Regions from separate parts of the Streptomyces incarnatus genome, predicted to be linked through region 3. Evidence: riboswitches for the same ligand, from Rfam matches in the RefSeq annotation. Region 3 holds a riboswitch; each other region holds the start of a gene.
The links. A riboswitch is a leader RNA that binds a small molecule or an ion and turns the genes downstream of it on or off. The one in region 3 is predicted to bind cyclic di-AMP.
Positions count from the first base shown of each region.

Region 1 (3,201 bases), 1.6 Mb from region 3:
ACGCCTCGTCCACGCGCTTGAGCGCCTGCGGGAAGCTGATCCTCTCGCGCTGGGCGAGGGCGTCGATCATCGCCTCCGCGCGCTCACCGATGCCCCGCTTGGGCACGTTGAGGATGCGGCGCAGCGGCACCGAGTCCTCCGGGTTGGCGAGGACGCGCAGGTAGGCGAGGACGTCCCGGACCTCCTTGCGTTCGTAGAAGCGGACGCCGCCGACGACCTTGTAGGGCAGGCCGACGCGGATGAAGACCTCTTCGAAGACACGGGACTGCGCGTTGGTGCGGTAGAAGACGGCGACGTCGCCCGCCCTGGCCTCGCCCGCGTCGACCAGGCGGTCTATCTCGTCGGCGACGAACTGGGCCTCGTCGTGCTCGGTGTCCGCGACGTAACCGGTGATCCGCGCTCCCTGCCCGGCGTTGGTCCACAGGTTCTTCGGGCGGCGGGACTCGTTGCGCTCGATGACCGCGTTGGCCGCGGACAGGATGGTCTGCGTGGAGCGGTAGTTCTGCTCCAGCAGGATCGTCGTCGCGTCCGCGTAGTCCTCCTCGAACTGGAGGATGTTGCGGATGGTCGCGCCCCGGAAGGCGTAGATCGACTGGTCGGCGTCACCCACGACGCACAGCTCGGCCGGCGGGATGTCGTACTCGCCGGTCGGGGTGTCGCCCTCGTCGGCGGGGCGCTCTGCCGTGCCGACGAGTTCCCGTACGAGTGCGTACTGGGCGTGGTTGGTGTCCTGGTACTCGTCGACCAGGACGTGCCGGAAGCGGCGGCGGTAGTGCTCGGCGACGTCCGGGAAGGCGCGCAGCAGGTTGACCGTCGTCATGATCAGGTCGTCGAAGTCGAGCGCGTTGGCCTCGCGGAGCCGCGACTGGTAGAGCGCGTAGGCCTGGGCGAGGGTCTTCTCGAAGCCGTCGGTGGCCTGGGCGGCGAAGTCCTCCTCGTCGATCAGCTCGTTCTTCAGATTGCTGATCTTCGCGCTGAAGGACTTCGGCGGGAAGCGCTTCGGGTCGAGGTCCAGGTCGCGGCAGACCAGGGCCATCAGACGCTTGCTGTCGGCGGCGTCGTAGATCGAGAACGACGACGTGAAGCCGAGCTTCTTCGACTCGCGGCGCAGGATGCGCACGCACGCGCTGTGGAAGGTCATCACCCACATCACGTTCGCGCGCGGGCCGACGAGGTGCTCGACGCGCTCCTTCATCTCGCCCGCGGCCTTGTTGGTGAAGGTGATCGCGAGGATCTGGCCGGGGTGCACATGCCGCTCGGCGAGCAGGTACGCGATGCGGTGGGTGAGCACGCGGGTCTTGCCGGAGCCGGCGCCGGCGACGATGAGCAGCGGGGAGCCGGCGTGCACGACCGCCGCGCGCTGGTTGTCGTTCAGCCCCTCCAGCAGCGCCGCCGAGTCGATCGCGGGGCGGGGCGCGCCGTCGCGGTAGTGGGTGTCCCGGTCCGGCGGCATGTCGAACTTCCCGCCGAACAGATCGTCCGGAAGCGGCTCCGGAGCGTGATCGTCCTCGGGCGGCGGCGGGGGCTCCTCCTCGTGCCCGCGAGGGGCCTGGAGGTCCGCCAGGAAGCTGTCGTCAAAGAGGCTGCTCATCGCTCTCCGAGTCTAGGGTGCCCCACCGACAACCGGTCGCCGTCCCGGGAAGATGGCCGCCGAAGCCCGCCCGGGAAAGCCACTCACCGTGCGGAATCGGCCGATGACGGGAACGTGATTTCAGCGCCAGATCACGAAAATGTATCGGACATATCACGCACCAACCTTCACACTAGTCACACCAGTTGGCTAGGTTGCCGTCAGGCCGCGTGCGCGGCCTCCGCCGAGTCCGGTGCGCCCGCGTGGTGCCCGGAGCCGGGGACCCACCGATCCTGGGGTGAATCGGCCGACTCCCGCCCGGGACGACGCCGTAGGGCAACCCTTCCGAACCGCCGCCCGAACCCGACAGCTAACCCGGTAGGCGGCCCATTGGAAGGAGTCGCCTCCCTTGGCGTCGCACCGCAAGCCGCGCCCCGGCGGAACCACCGGAGCCGGTCTCCGCACCCCCGCCCTCGCCACCGCCGCCCTCACCTCCATGGCGGTGTTCTCGCAGACCGCCGAGGCCGCCCCGAGAACCGATCACGCCAAGCCGAGCCTGGAAGAGGTCGAGAAGAAGGTCGACGACCTCTACCGCCAGGCGGAGTCGGCCACCGAGAAGTACGACGCGGCCAAGGAGCGCACCGGCAAACAGCGGAGCCGCGCCGACGCCCTGCGCGACGAGGTCGCCCGGCGCACCGCACGCCTCAACACGGCCCGTGAGGAGCTGGGATCCTTCGCCGCGGCCCAGTACCGCACCGGCACCGCCGCTCCCGGCACGGCCACCTTCCTGCTGGCGAACGACCCGCAGGACTACTTCGACCAGACCCAGCTGATGAACCGGCTGACCTCGCGGGAGAAGAGCGCGGTCGACGACTACATCGGCGAGCAGGCCGCGACCATGAAGAAGCGCCGGGAGGCCGCGGAGAGCCTCCAGACGCTGACCGACTCACAGCACGACCTGCAGACCGCCAAGGCCACCGTGCAGAGGAAACTCGCCTCGGCGCGCGAGCTGCTGTCGCAGCTGACGGCCCAGGAGAAGGCGCGGCTGGCCGCCATCGAGCGGGAGAAGCAGCAGGAGGCGGCCCGCAAGGCGGCCGAGCTGGCCAAGCAGCAGGCGGCCCGGCAGCAGGCCGGCTCGTCGTCGTCCTCGTCCACGGGGTCGGGGTCGGGGTCCGCCTCCGGTTCGACGGGATCCGGCTCGACCGGGTCCACATCCGGCTCGTACGACACGAAGGCCGAGAATGCGATCGCCTTCGCCCGCGCGCAGATCGGCAAGCCGTATGTGTGGGGCGCCACCGGGCCCGACTCCTACGACTGCTCGGGCCTCACCCAGGCCGCCTGGAAGGCCGCCGGCGTCACGCTTCCGCGCACCACGTACGACCAGGTCAATGCGGGTACCACGGTCTCGCTCGCCGACGCGCGGCCGGGCGACCTGATCTTCTTCTACGACGACATCAGCCACGTCGGCGTCTACATAGGCAACGGCATGATGATCCACGCCCCCAAGCCGGGCGCGTACGTCCGCGAGGAGTCGATCTACTACGGCGGCGAGTCGATCATCCACAGCGTGGTCCGCCCGGGCTGACCGCCCCTCGTGACCCGGGCGCGGGCCCCGGTCCGTCCCGCTGCAC
Region 1 covers NZ_CP011497.1:3,426,766-3,429,966, forward strand. Annotated here, with positions in the region: gene pcrA (DNA helicase PcrA) at 1-1,591, opposite strand, end outside; cyclic di-AMP (ydaO/yuaA leader) riboswitch at 1,803-1,972, shown strand; gene ABB07_RS15150 (C40 family peptidase) at 1,980-3,155, shown strand.
Region 1: it holds a riboswitch for cyclic di-AMP, as region 3 does, so the genes downstream of both, ABB07_RS15150 (C40 family peptidase) here and ABB07_RS22690 (transglycosylase family protein) in region 3, are expected to answer to the same signal.

Region 2 (3,201 bases), 2.8 Mb from region 3:
CAGCAGCATGCGCATCTCCAGCAGGTCGGCCGCCTCCTGCTCGGTCGGCTCGGCCACGCACGCGCCCGCGTGCCGGCGGGTCACCACGAAGCCCTCGGCCTCCAGGGTGCGCAGGGCCTCGCGGACGGGGACGCGCGAGACGCCGTAGCGGCGGGCCAGGACTTCCTCGGTCAGCCGGCCACCGCGCTCGTAGACACCCGCGACGATGTCGTCCCGGATGGCCGTGCACACCGAGTGCGCCGGAATACGCATGACCGACCTCCGCCTTAATCCCCGTGAAACGTCGACGATGGACGCGTGTTCCGTGACTCTATTCCAATGAGCCGGAATTTCCGACGGCGGGCCGGAATCCATGGATATTTTTTGGTCACAGGGTCCGCCGGACACCGCGGAAAACGGCGAAAGCCCCGGCTCGGTGAGCCGGGGCGCCGGATGCCGCGCGGTGCGGCGTCAGACGTTCACGCCGTGCTTGCGGAGGTAGGCGACGGGGTCGACGTCCGAGCCGTAGTCGGGGGTCGTACGGGCCTCGAAGTGCAGGTGCGGGCCGGTGGTGTTGCCGGTCGCGCCGGACAGGCCGATCCGCTGGCCCGGGACGACCCGCTGGCCCACCGAGACGCCGATGGACGACAGGTGGCCGTACTGGGTGTACATGCCGTCGGCCATCCGGATCACGATCTGGTTGCCGTACGCGCCACCCCAGCCGGTGGAGACGACGGTGCCGGAGCCGACCGCGTGGACGGGGGTGCCGGTCGCGGCGTGGAAGTCGATGCCCGTGTGGTGGCCGGAGGACCACAGGGAGCTGCTGGCCTGGTAGCCGGTGGAGACGTAGGAGTCGGCTATCGGGGCGACGAAGGCGTTCAGGCGCTTGCGCTCGGCCTCGCGGGCGGCGCGGGCCCTGGCCTCGCGCTCCTCCTTCGCCTTCCTGGCCGCGGCCTCCTCGGCCGCCTTCTGCTCGGCGGCCTTCTTCTGCGCGGTGGCCTGCGCGTCGATGTGCTCGGCGACGTCGTCGCTCACGGTGAGGACCGGCGTGAGGCCGGTCTGCTCCACGCCGTTCCCGGCGTTCTCGGCGGCGAGCGCCGGGGAGGCGGCGAGGGTGCCGATGACACCGGTGGTGGTGAGGGCCGCGATGCCCGCCGCCTGAGCGGTGGTGCGCTTGACCCGGCCGGGCTTGCGGTGCTTCCCGGTGGCGCACATGAACGCCATGGAGTGGCTGGTCCTTTCCTTCCCTCTCGCCTACCGGGTTAGCTGACGGGTTCGGAGCAGGAAGGTCTCCTACGGGCCCCCTCGCGGCTCGCGCGGGCGCCCGATTCACCCCAGGGACTGCGTGGGTCCCCGGCTCCCCTGGCTCGCGCCGTACGGGGACTCGGCGATGGCTGTCCGGTGCCGCGGGTGCGGCGCACTGCCTGACGAACAGCCCGGACGACGCTACGGAAGCCCGCTTCGGATTCCCAAACGGATCCGGGCTTTTGTAGCGCATCCCACAGGGCAGACGGGCAACCTCCGCCTCAAATCGGGCATCTGGGGAAGGGAGTGGAACAACAGGGGCCCTGACGGTCCGTAGACCGTCAGGGCCCCACGCGCGCGTGCGTCCGCTCGGGCGTGCCCGGCCGCCGCGGCGGCCCGCTCTACTCGGCCGCCACCACGGTCACTTCACCGATGCCGAGCGCCTCGACCGGCGCCTTGATCTGGGCGGCGTCACCGACGAGGACGGTCACCAGGCGGTCCACCGGGAAGGCGTTGACGACGGCCGCGGTGGCCTCCACCGTGCCCGTCGCGGCCAGCTGCTGATACAGCGTCGCCTGGAAGTCGTCGGGCAGGTGCTGCTCGACCTGGTCGGCGAGTGTGCTCGCGACGGCGGCCGCGGTCTCGTACTTCAGCGGTGCCACCCCCACGAGGTTCTGCACGGCCACGTCCCGCTCGGCGTCGGTCAGGCCGTCCGCCGCGAGGGTGCGCAGCACCTTCCACAGGTCCTCCAGCGCGGGGCCGGTGTTCGGGGTGTCCACGGAGCCGCTGATGGCGAGCATCGCGGCGCCCGTGCCGTCCGGCGCGGACCGGAGGACCTGGCCGAAGGAGCGCACACCGTAGGTGTAGCCCTTCTCCTCGCGCAGGACGCGGTCCAGCCTGGAGGTGAGGGTGCCGCCGAGGCAGTAGGTGCCGAGCACCTGGGCGGGCCACACGCGGTCGTGCCGGTCGGGGCCGACGCGGCCGATGAGCAGCTGCGTCTGCACGGCGCCGGGCCGGTCCACGATGACCACGCGCCCGGTGTCGTCGGCGGTCACCGGCGGCACGGGCCGCGGCTCGCCCGGGGTGCCGGTCCAGGCGCCGAGGGTGTCGCCGAGCAGCGCGTCCAGGTCGACCCCGGTGAGGTCGCCGACCACGACCGCGGTGGCCGTGGCCGGGCGTACGTGCCGGCCGTAGAAGGCGCGTACGGCGGCGGCGTCGATCTTCTCGACCGTCTCCTCGGTGCCCTGGCGCGGGCGCGACATGCGCGAGGCCACCGGGAACAGCTCCTTGGAGAGCTCCTTCGCGGCCCGGCGGGAGGGGTTGGCCAGCTCGTGCGGGATCTCGTCCAGGCGGTTGCGGACGAGGCGCTCGACCTCGCTGTCGGCGAAGGCGGGCGCGCGCAGCGCGTCGGCGAGCAGGCCGAGGCCCTTGGCCAGGCGGGAGGCCGGGACCTCCAGGCTGAGCCGGACGCCGGGGTGGTCGGCGTGCGCGTCCAGGGTGGCGCCCGCGCGCTCCAGCTCGGCGGCGAACTCCTCGGCGGAGTGCTTGTCGGTGCCCTCGGAGAAGGCCCGCGCCATGATCGTGGCGACGCCGTCCAGGCCGGCCGGCTCGGCGTCCAGGGGCGCGTCCAGCAGCACCTCTACGGCGACGACCTGCTGGCCGGGGCGGTGGCAGCGCAGCACGGTCAGGCCGTTGTCGAGCGCGGCCCGCTCGGGGGCCGGGAACGCCCACGGCCTGGCCTCGCCGGGCTGCGGCTGGGGGTGGAAGTCCATGGTGGCGAGCTCGGTCACTTGGCCGTCTCCTCGTTCTCGTTACCGGCCTCTACGGTGGCTTCCTGCTCCGGGTCCTCGGGCACGTCGGCGTCCGGGGCCTGCTCCGGGGACTTCGGTTCGTAGACCAGGACCGCGCGGTTGTCGGGGCGCAGACGGGCCTGGGCGACCTCCTGGACCTCCTGCGGGGTCACCTCCAGGACGCGCT
Region 2 covers NZ_CP011497.1:2,228,069-2,231,269, forward strand. Annotated here, with positions in the region: gene ABB07_RS09855 (GntR family transcriptional regulator) at 1-252, opposite strand, end outside; gene ABB07_RS09860 (M23 family metallopeptidase) at 451-1,203, opposite strand; cyclic di-AMP (ydaO/yuaA leader) riboswitch at 1,216-1,379, opposite strand; gene ABB07_RS09865 (M16 family metallopeptidase) at 1,626-3,014, opposite strand; gene ABB07_RS09870 (M16 family metallopeptidase) at 3,011-3,201, opposite strand, start outside.
Region 2: it holds a riboswitch for cyclic di-AMP, as region 3 does, so the genes downstream of both, ABB07_RS09860 (M23 family metallopeptidase) here and ABB07_RS22690 (transglycosylase family protein) in region 3, are expected to answer to the same signal.

Region 3 (3,201 bases):
GAACATGGCCTGGTCGATCAGGCGCTGCTCGGTGGCGTCGTAGCCGACCAGCTCCGGGCCGATCTGCTCGATGACGGCGAGGACGGCCTTCTCGACGCCCTTGCCCTGGTAGCGGTTGGGGTCGCCGTCGCGGAGCTCGATGGCCTCGAAGGCGCCGGTGGAGGCGCCGGACGGGACGGCGGCACGACCGGTGCTGCCGTCGTCGAGGCCGACCTCGACCTCGACCGTGGGGTTGCCTCGGGAGTCCAGGATTTCCCGGGCTACGACGACGTCGATGGACGGCACGAGCATCTCCTTCTTGGATGTGACGCTGGAAGTGCGGGGCGGTGTGCCTTACGGCTGTGCCTTGCGCCTAGAGCCTAACCGTCCCGGGGGCGCCGGCCACCGACCGACCGTCCCGTGGACGGGTGGGACACGCAGACGGTACCCATTGTTCACGAGCGGAACAAAGGGTGGGTGTACGGGGCACGAAGAAAGGGGGCGGCGGGACCCGGGCAAGGGGGGCAGAAAAAACCCCGCCCCGGCGCGTACGGGGGAACACGCGCCGGGGCGGGGAGCCCGTGGGGACGGGGGTGGCCCTCACGGAGCCTTCAGGGTGCGGGCCGGGGATGTGAGGGCGCTGTGGGTCCGTTCGGAGCCAGGTGTCACTTCAGGTGCAGCTGCTGGCCCGGGTAGATGAGGTTCGCGTCCTCGACGATGTCCTTGTTCAGCTGGAACAGCTTCTGCCAGCCGCCGGCCACGTGGTGCTTCTCGGCGATGGCGCTGAGGGTGTCGCCCGTGACGACCTTGTACTCGCCGTCGCCCTTCTTGACCTTCTTGCCGGTCGGGGTGGTGACGGTCTTGCTCGCCTTCGGGGCCGTGCGCGTGGTGGAGCGGGTGGCGGCCTGCTGGTCGGTGGAGCGGGTGCTCGTGCTCGGCGCGGACTTCGTCGAGGCGGCCGGGGCGGAGCCGTTGTACGGGGTGCTCGTCAGGCCCGTGCCGCAGACCGGCCAGGCGCCCTTGCCCTGGCCCGCGAAGACCTTCTCGGCGACGGCTATCTGCTGGGCCTTGGTGGCGAGGTCGGCGCGCGCGGCGTAGGCGGTGCCGCCGTACGCGGCCCAGGTGGAGTTGGTGAACTGCAGGCCGCCGTAGAAGCCGTTGCCGGTGTTGATGGACCAGTTGCCGCCCGACTCGCACTGGGCGACCGCGTCCCACTGGGAGGCGGTGGCGGCGGAGGCGTTGCCGGCCGCCATCAGCGGGGCGGCGACGGCGGCGCCGGTGACACCGGCGAGCGTGATGGCGCGAACGGCCTTGGACGGACGACGGTGCTTGCCCTTGCCGGAAAACAGCATGGATCGATCCCCTCACCGACGCCTGCGAGGTGAGCTGTCGGGTTCGGGCCGGTTGAGTTGCCCGGCCGCACACTCGCTTGTCCGAGGTGCGGCTTCACCCCTAGCCGGTCCAGCGTCAACCGCTGGGCCCGGCGCTTACCTTGGGTCCCCCGCTCCTGCCTGCGGCGCTTGACGCGACGACTGTTCCCGGGCAACCGCTGGCAGGATTCGGCGTTGCGACTGCCGGGGCTCGTGGTGACGAGCGGTCCTGACCGTAGACATGCGATCGGCGGATTTTCAAAGACGATCAGGGCTTCTGAGACTCATCCCACACTTTCACCAAACCGGACATCAGCCGCGAAGTGGGGCGTCAACTACCGCTGGCCGCCGCCGCTTTCGGCGCCGACATTCAGCGTCTGACCGGCGGTGATGTGGTCCGGGTCGGCCCCGATGACGTTCTTGTTGGTGTCGTAGAGCGCCTGCCACCCGCCGTCGACGCCAAGGGAGTCGGCGATGGAGGCGAGGGAGTCGCCCTCACGGACGGTGTAGGTGCCCGGTTCCCGGCCGGCGTGACGGCCGGAAGATGTGGCGTTCTGACCGTTTGTCACGCTTTCGTCCGCGCTCTCGCCGCGGTGACGCCCGCCACTGTTGAGTGCGCCGGTGTCGATCAGGCTCCAAGAACCGGGGCTCTGCTGGTAATTGTCCGAGTTGTCGGTGCCGGGTGTCGCCGTGGGGGAGCTGTCGGTTCCCTGCGAGTTTCCAGTGTCGCCCGAGCCGGACTTGTCGGTCTTGTCGGACTTGGGATTGGGCGTTCCGGTGGAGCCGCCGGTCGCACCGGGAGTCCCGGTGGTGCTCTCGCCCGGGCTCGGGGTCGTCGTGGCGCCCGGGTCGGCGGTGGAGCCGGAGGAGTCCGAACCCGAGGAGCCGGAGCCGGGGGTGGAGTGGGAGCCGGAGTCCGAGCCCGAAGTGGCGCCGGACGAGGACGAATCCGGCAGACCGGACGAGTCGGAGCCGTCCGCGGAGCCGGACGTGCCGCCCGACCCGCTGCCGCCGCCCGACCCGCCGCCGGAGCCGACGCCGGTGTCGACGTCGACCGAACCGGAGTGGGAGGTCAGCCCGGCGGTCAGCGCGCACATGGCCCACGGCGTGGTGCCCTGGTCGCCGAGGATCTTCTCGGCGACGGCTATCTGCTGGGAACGGCTGGCCTGGTCGGCGCTCTCGGCGTACTGCGTGCCGCCGTACTTGTCCCAGTCGGCCAGCGAGATCTGCAGACCGCCGTAGTAGCCGTTTCCGGTGTCCGCGCTCCAGGAACCTCCGCTCTCGCACTCGGCGACCTTGTCCCACGTGGTGCCGTCGGCCGCGCTGGCGCTCGCGGCGCCGAGCAGCGGGATCGCGATGGCGGAGCCGGTCACGCCGGCCGCGACGAGGAGGGCCGGAGCCTGACGGGGGCGACGGTGACGACCGTTCCCGGAGAGCATGCGGAAGCCTTTCGTGCGACAGCAGGACCGGCGCGGCGGTGAAGTGGAGTCCCCCGCCACGCTGATGGGTGAACGTATCGGCAGACGATCACTTGTCACAAGTTCATGCCGCGCAGATCACGTGAAGATCACAGAGTTGAAGGTTTGTCATCTCCCCCCGTGCGCCGCCTGATCCTCCCCTCCTGCCCGCTTTGTCACCCGTCGGGAACGGCGCCGCCTCACTCCCGGCGCGCGGGGCGGCCGCGACCATGGGACTCGACATGACCCCGGGGGGCTTGACGTCCAGGAGGACACGATGGCGCGGCACACCCGGCTGCCCGGCGAGTCCGCGGAGTACCTCGCCGCGCGCGAGGAACTCCGCGACGCCGAGATCGAACTCATGCGCCACCGCGAGCGGGTGGCGGCCCTGCGCA
Region 3 covers NZ_CP011497.1:5,032,811-5,036,011, reverse strand. Annotated here, with positions in the region: gene eno (phosphopyruvate hydratase) at 1-291, opposite strand, end outside; gene ABB07_RS22690 (transglycosylase family protein) at 645-1,331, opposite strand; cyclic di-AMP (ydaO/yuaA leader) riboswitch at 1,336-1,508, opposite strand; gene ABB07_RS22685 (LysM peptidoglycan-binding domain-containing protein) at 1,685-2,788, opposite strand; gene ABB07_RS22680 (DUF899 family protein) at 3,084-3,201, shown strand, end outside.

Region 4 (3,201 bases), 500 kb from region 3:
GCGCTGCTGACCCACCTGCACGACGTGCGCGGCGTCGAGCGGCTGATGGTCGAGGGCGGCGGCACGGTCCACACCCAGCTGCTGCGGCTGGGCCTCGCCGACGAGCTCCAGCTGGTCCTCGCCCCGCTGTTCGTCGGCGACCCGGCCGCACCCCGCCTGTTCGGCCCCGGCGGCTACCAGGCCGGCCGGCTGCGCCTGACCGAGACCCGCAGGATCGAGGACGTCGTCCTCATGCGCTATGAGCCCACGGCCCCCGGCACCGGCCCGCTGCCCGCCGCGGCCGACCGTCACTGGTTGCGCACGGCGTGCGAACTGGCCGCGCTGTGTCCGCCCTCGCGGACGGCCTTCAGCGTCGGGGCGGTCGTCGTGGCCGAAGACGGCACCGAGCTGGCCCGGGGGCATTCGCGGGAGGGTGAGGACCCGGTGGTCCACGCGGAGGAGGCGGCGCTCGCGAAGCTCGACCCGGCGGATCCCCGGCTGGCCGGTGCCACGGTCTACAGCAGCCTGGAGCCCTGCGCCCGGCGGGCCTCCCGCCCGGCACCCTGCGCCGAGCTGATTCTGCGGGCGGGGGTGCGCAGGGTGGTCACGGCGTGGCAGGAGCCGGACACGTTCGTGGCGGGGGCCGACGGGACGGGGGTCCTGGTCAAGGGAGGTGCCGAGGTGGTCGTACTGCCTGAGCTGGCGGAACTCGCCAAGGCGCCGAACAGGCACCTGCTGGGCTGATGCCCGGCCCGGCCGGGCCGGGAAACACTCAGGGCCTGGAATCCAGTGGATTCCAGGCCCTGAGTCTTCAGTAGCGGGGACAGGATTTGAACCTGCGACCTCTGGGTTATGAGCCCAGCGAGCTACCGAGCTGCTCCACCCCGCGTCGTTGTGACTCCAGAGTACCCCATGCTCAGGGCAGCATGCACACCCACTTTCCCGGGGTGGTTGATCGTCTTCACGGAGGGTGACCGGACGACAGCCCTCCGCATAACATCTGAGACACCATCAAAAACGCCGAGACTCCTGAACTGCGGCCAACTCGCCCGTTTTGCCGTGGTCCTGGCCGGTAAGTCCGGGCCGGAAAACGTTAATGATCAAGCCGAACGGCTTGGAAAGTGACTGGCAGGTCTATTAACGTTCGATAACGCAGCGCGGTCGTCCCAGCCGTCACAAGAGGCGGCTCCGTGCGCACGCGCCGAATCCCGCGAGGGAACCGGGGAACCACCACCTTGGGGTGAATCGCGCGAATGCCGCAGTTGGTATACGCGCGTAGGAGACCTTCCTGCTCCGAACCCGTCAGCTAACCCGGTAGGCGGAGGAAGGAAAGGAGTACGCCCGAGTGGCGTCCAACCGGCCCGCCCCAGAAGCCCCGTTCGTGCCCTCGCAAGCCCAGCCGGAGACCTTCGGCTACGGCGCCTACCGCGCCGAGGAGGGGCCCTGGGAGGAGTGGAACCCCACCGAGGACTCCGTCGCCGCGGCCCGGGGCCGGCACCGCGTCAGCAAGCAGCGCGGCGGCTTCGCGCGCAGCTCCACCGTCCTCGGCGTCGGCGTGATCGCCGCGGTCGGCGCGGGCGGCATGGCCAGCGCCAACACCGGCAAGCCGCCGGTCTCCATATCCCTGCCGGACCTGGACTCCGTCGAGCACATCTTCGGCGGCTCCTCCGACGCGCACCAGGCCACCGCCACCGGTCTCAGCAAGGTCGGCGTGACCACCGACAGCGGGGACAGCGGCAGCGCGGGCGAGGCCCTGCGCAACCGGATCATGGCCCAGGCCGAGCAGCAGAAGGGCCAGGCCGACACCAAGGCCATCGCCGCCACGATCGCCGCGGCCGACCAGCAGACCGCCGCCGCGGCCGCCAAGGCGGAGAAGGAGGCCGCCGCCCAGGCCACCGCCGCCAAGGAGAAGGCGGAGGCCGACGCCAAGAAGGCCGCCGAGGCCAAGCGGCTGGCCGAGCTGGCCAAGCAGTACACGCTGCCGGTCGTCTCGTACACGATCACCGGCACCTTCGGGCAGCCCGGCGCGATGTGGTCCTCCGGCTACCACACCGGCCTCGACTTCGCCGCCCCCACCGGCACCCTCATCAAGGCCGTCCACAGCGGCACGGTCACCCAGGCCGGCTGGGCCGGCGCCTACGGCTACCGCACCGTCATCACCCTGGACGACGGCACCGAGCTGTGGTTCTGCCACCAGTCCTCGATCAACGTCTCCGTGGGGCAGAAGGTCTCCACCGGCCAGGTCATCGGCCGCGTCGGCGCCACCGGCAACGTCACCGGCCCGCACCTGCACCTGGAGGTCCACCCGAACGGCCAGGCCACCGCCATCGACCCGGCGCCGTGGCTGCGCGACAAGGGGCTCAACCCCTGACCGTGGCATTCGTGTGAATCCGGCGCCGACGGTGGAATGGGATGATCCACCGTCGGCGTTGACTTGGGGCATGACCTCTCTGCGCACACTCGGCTCCTCCGACCTCCAGGTCTTCCCGCTCTGCCTGGGCGGCAACGTCTTCGGCTGGACCGCCGACGAGGAGACCTCCTTCGCCGTCCTCGACGCCTACACGGCGGCCGGCGGCAACTTCATCGACACCGCCGACTCCTACTCCGCCTGGATCGACGGCCACAAGGGCGGCGAGTCCGAGACGATCATCAGCAAGTGGGTCAAGGCCCGCGGCAACCGCGACGACGTCGTCATCGCCACCAAGGTCAGCCAGCACCCCGAGTACCAGGGCCTGTCCGCTGCCAACATCAAGGCGGCCGCCGACGCCTCCCTGCGCCGCCTGGACACCGACCACATCGACCTCTACTACACCCACTTCGACAAGCCCGAGGTCCCGGTCGAGGAGATCATCGGCGCGCTGGACGAGCTGGTGAAGGCGGGCAAGGTCCGCCACATCGCCGCCTCGAACATCAGCCCCGAGCGCCTGAAGGCCTCCCTGGACTTCTCCGACCGCGAGGGCCTGGCCCGCTATGTCGCCCTCCAGCCCCACTACAACCTGGTCTCCCGCGACACCTACGAGGGCCCGCTGCAGGACCTGGTCGCCAAGGAAGGCCTGTCCGCGGTGCCCTACTTCTCCCTCGCCTCGGGCTTCCTGACCGGCAAGTACCGCCCCGGCACCAAGGTCGACAGCGCCCGTGCGAGCCGGGCCCAGGGGTACGCGGAGTCCGAGCGCGGCCAGCGGGTCCTGGCGGCCCTGGACGAGATCGCCGCCGCCCATGACG
Region 4 covers NZ_CP011497.1:4,534,040-4,537,240, forward strand. Annotated here, with positions in the region: gene ABB07_RS20370 (dihydrofolate reductase family protein) at 1-723, shown strand, start outside; tRNA gene ABB07_RS20375 (tRNA-Met) at 795-868, opposite strand; cyclic di-AMP (ydaO/yuaA leader) riboswitch at 1,169-1,315, shown strand; gene ABB07_RS20380 (M23 family metallopeptidase) at 1,325-2,350, shown strand; gene ABB07_RS20385 (aldo/keto reductase) at 2,421-3,201, shown strand, end outside.
Region 4: it holds a riboswitch for cyclic di-AMP, as region 3 does, so the genes downstream of both, ABB07_RS20380 (M23 family metallopeptidase) here and ABB07_RS22690 (transglycosylase family protein) in region 3, are expected to answer to the same signal.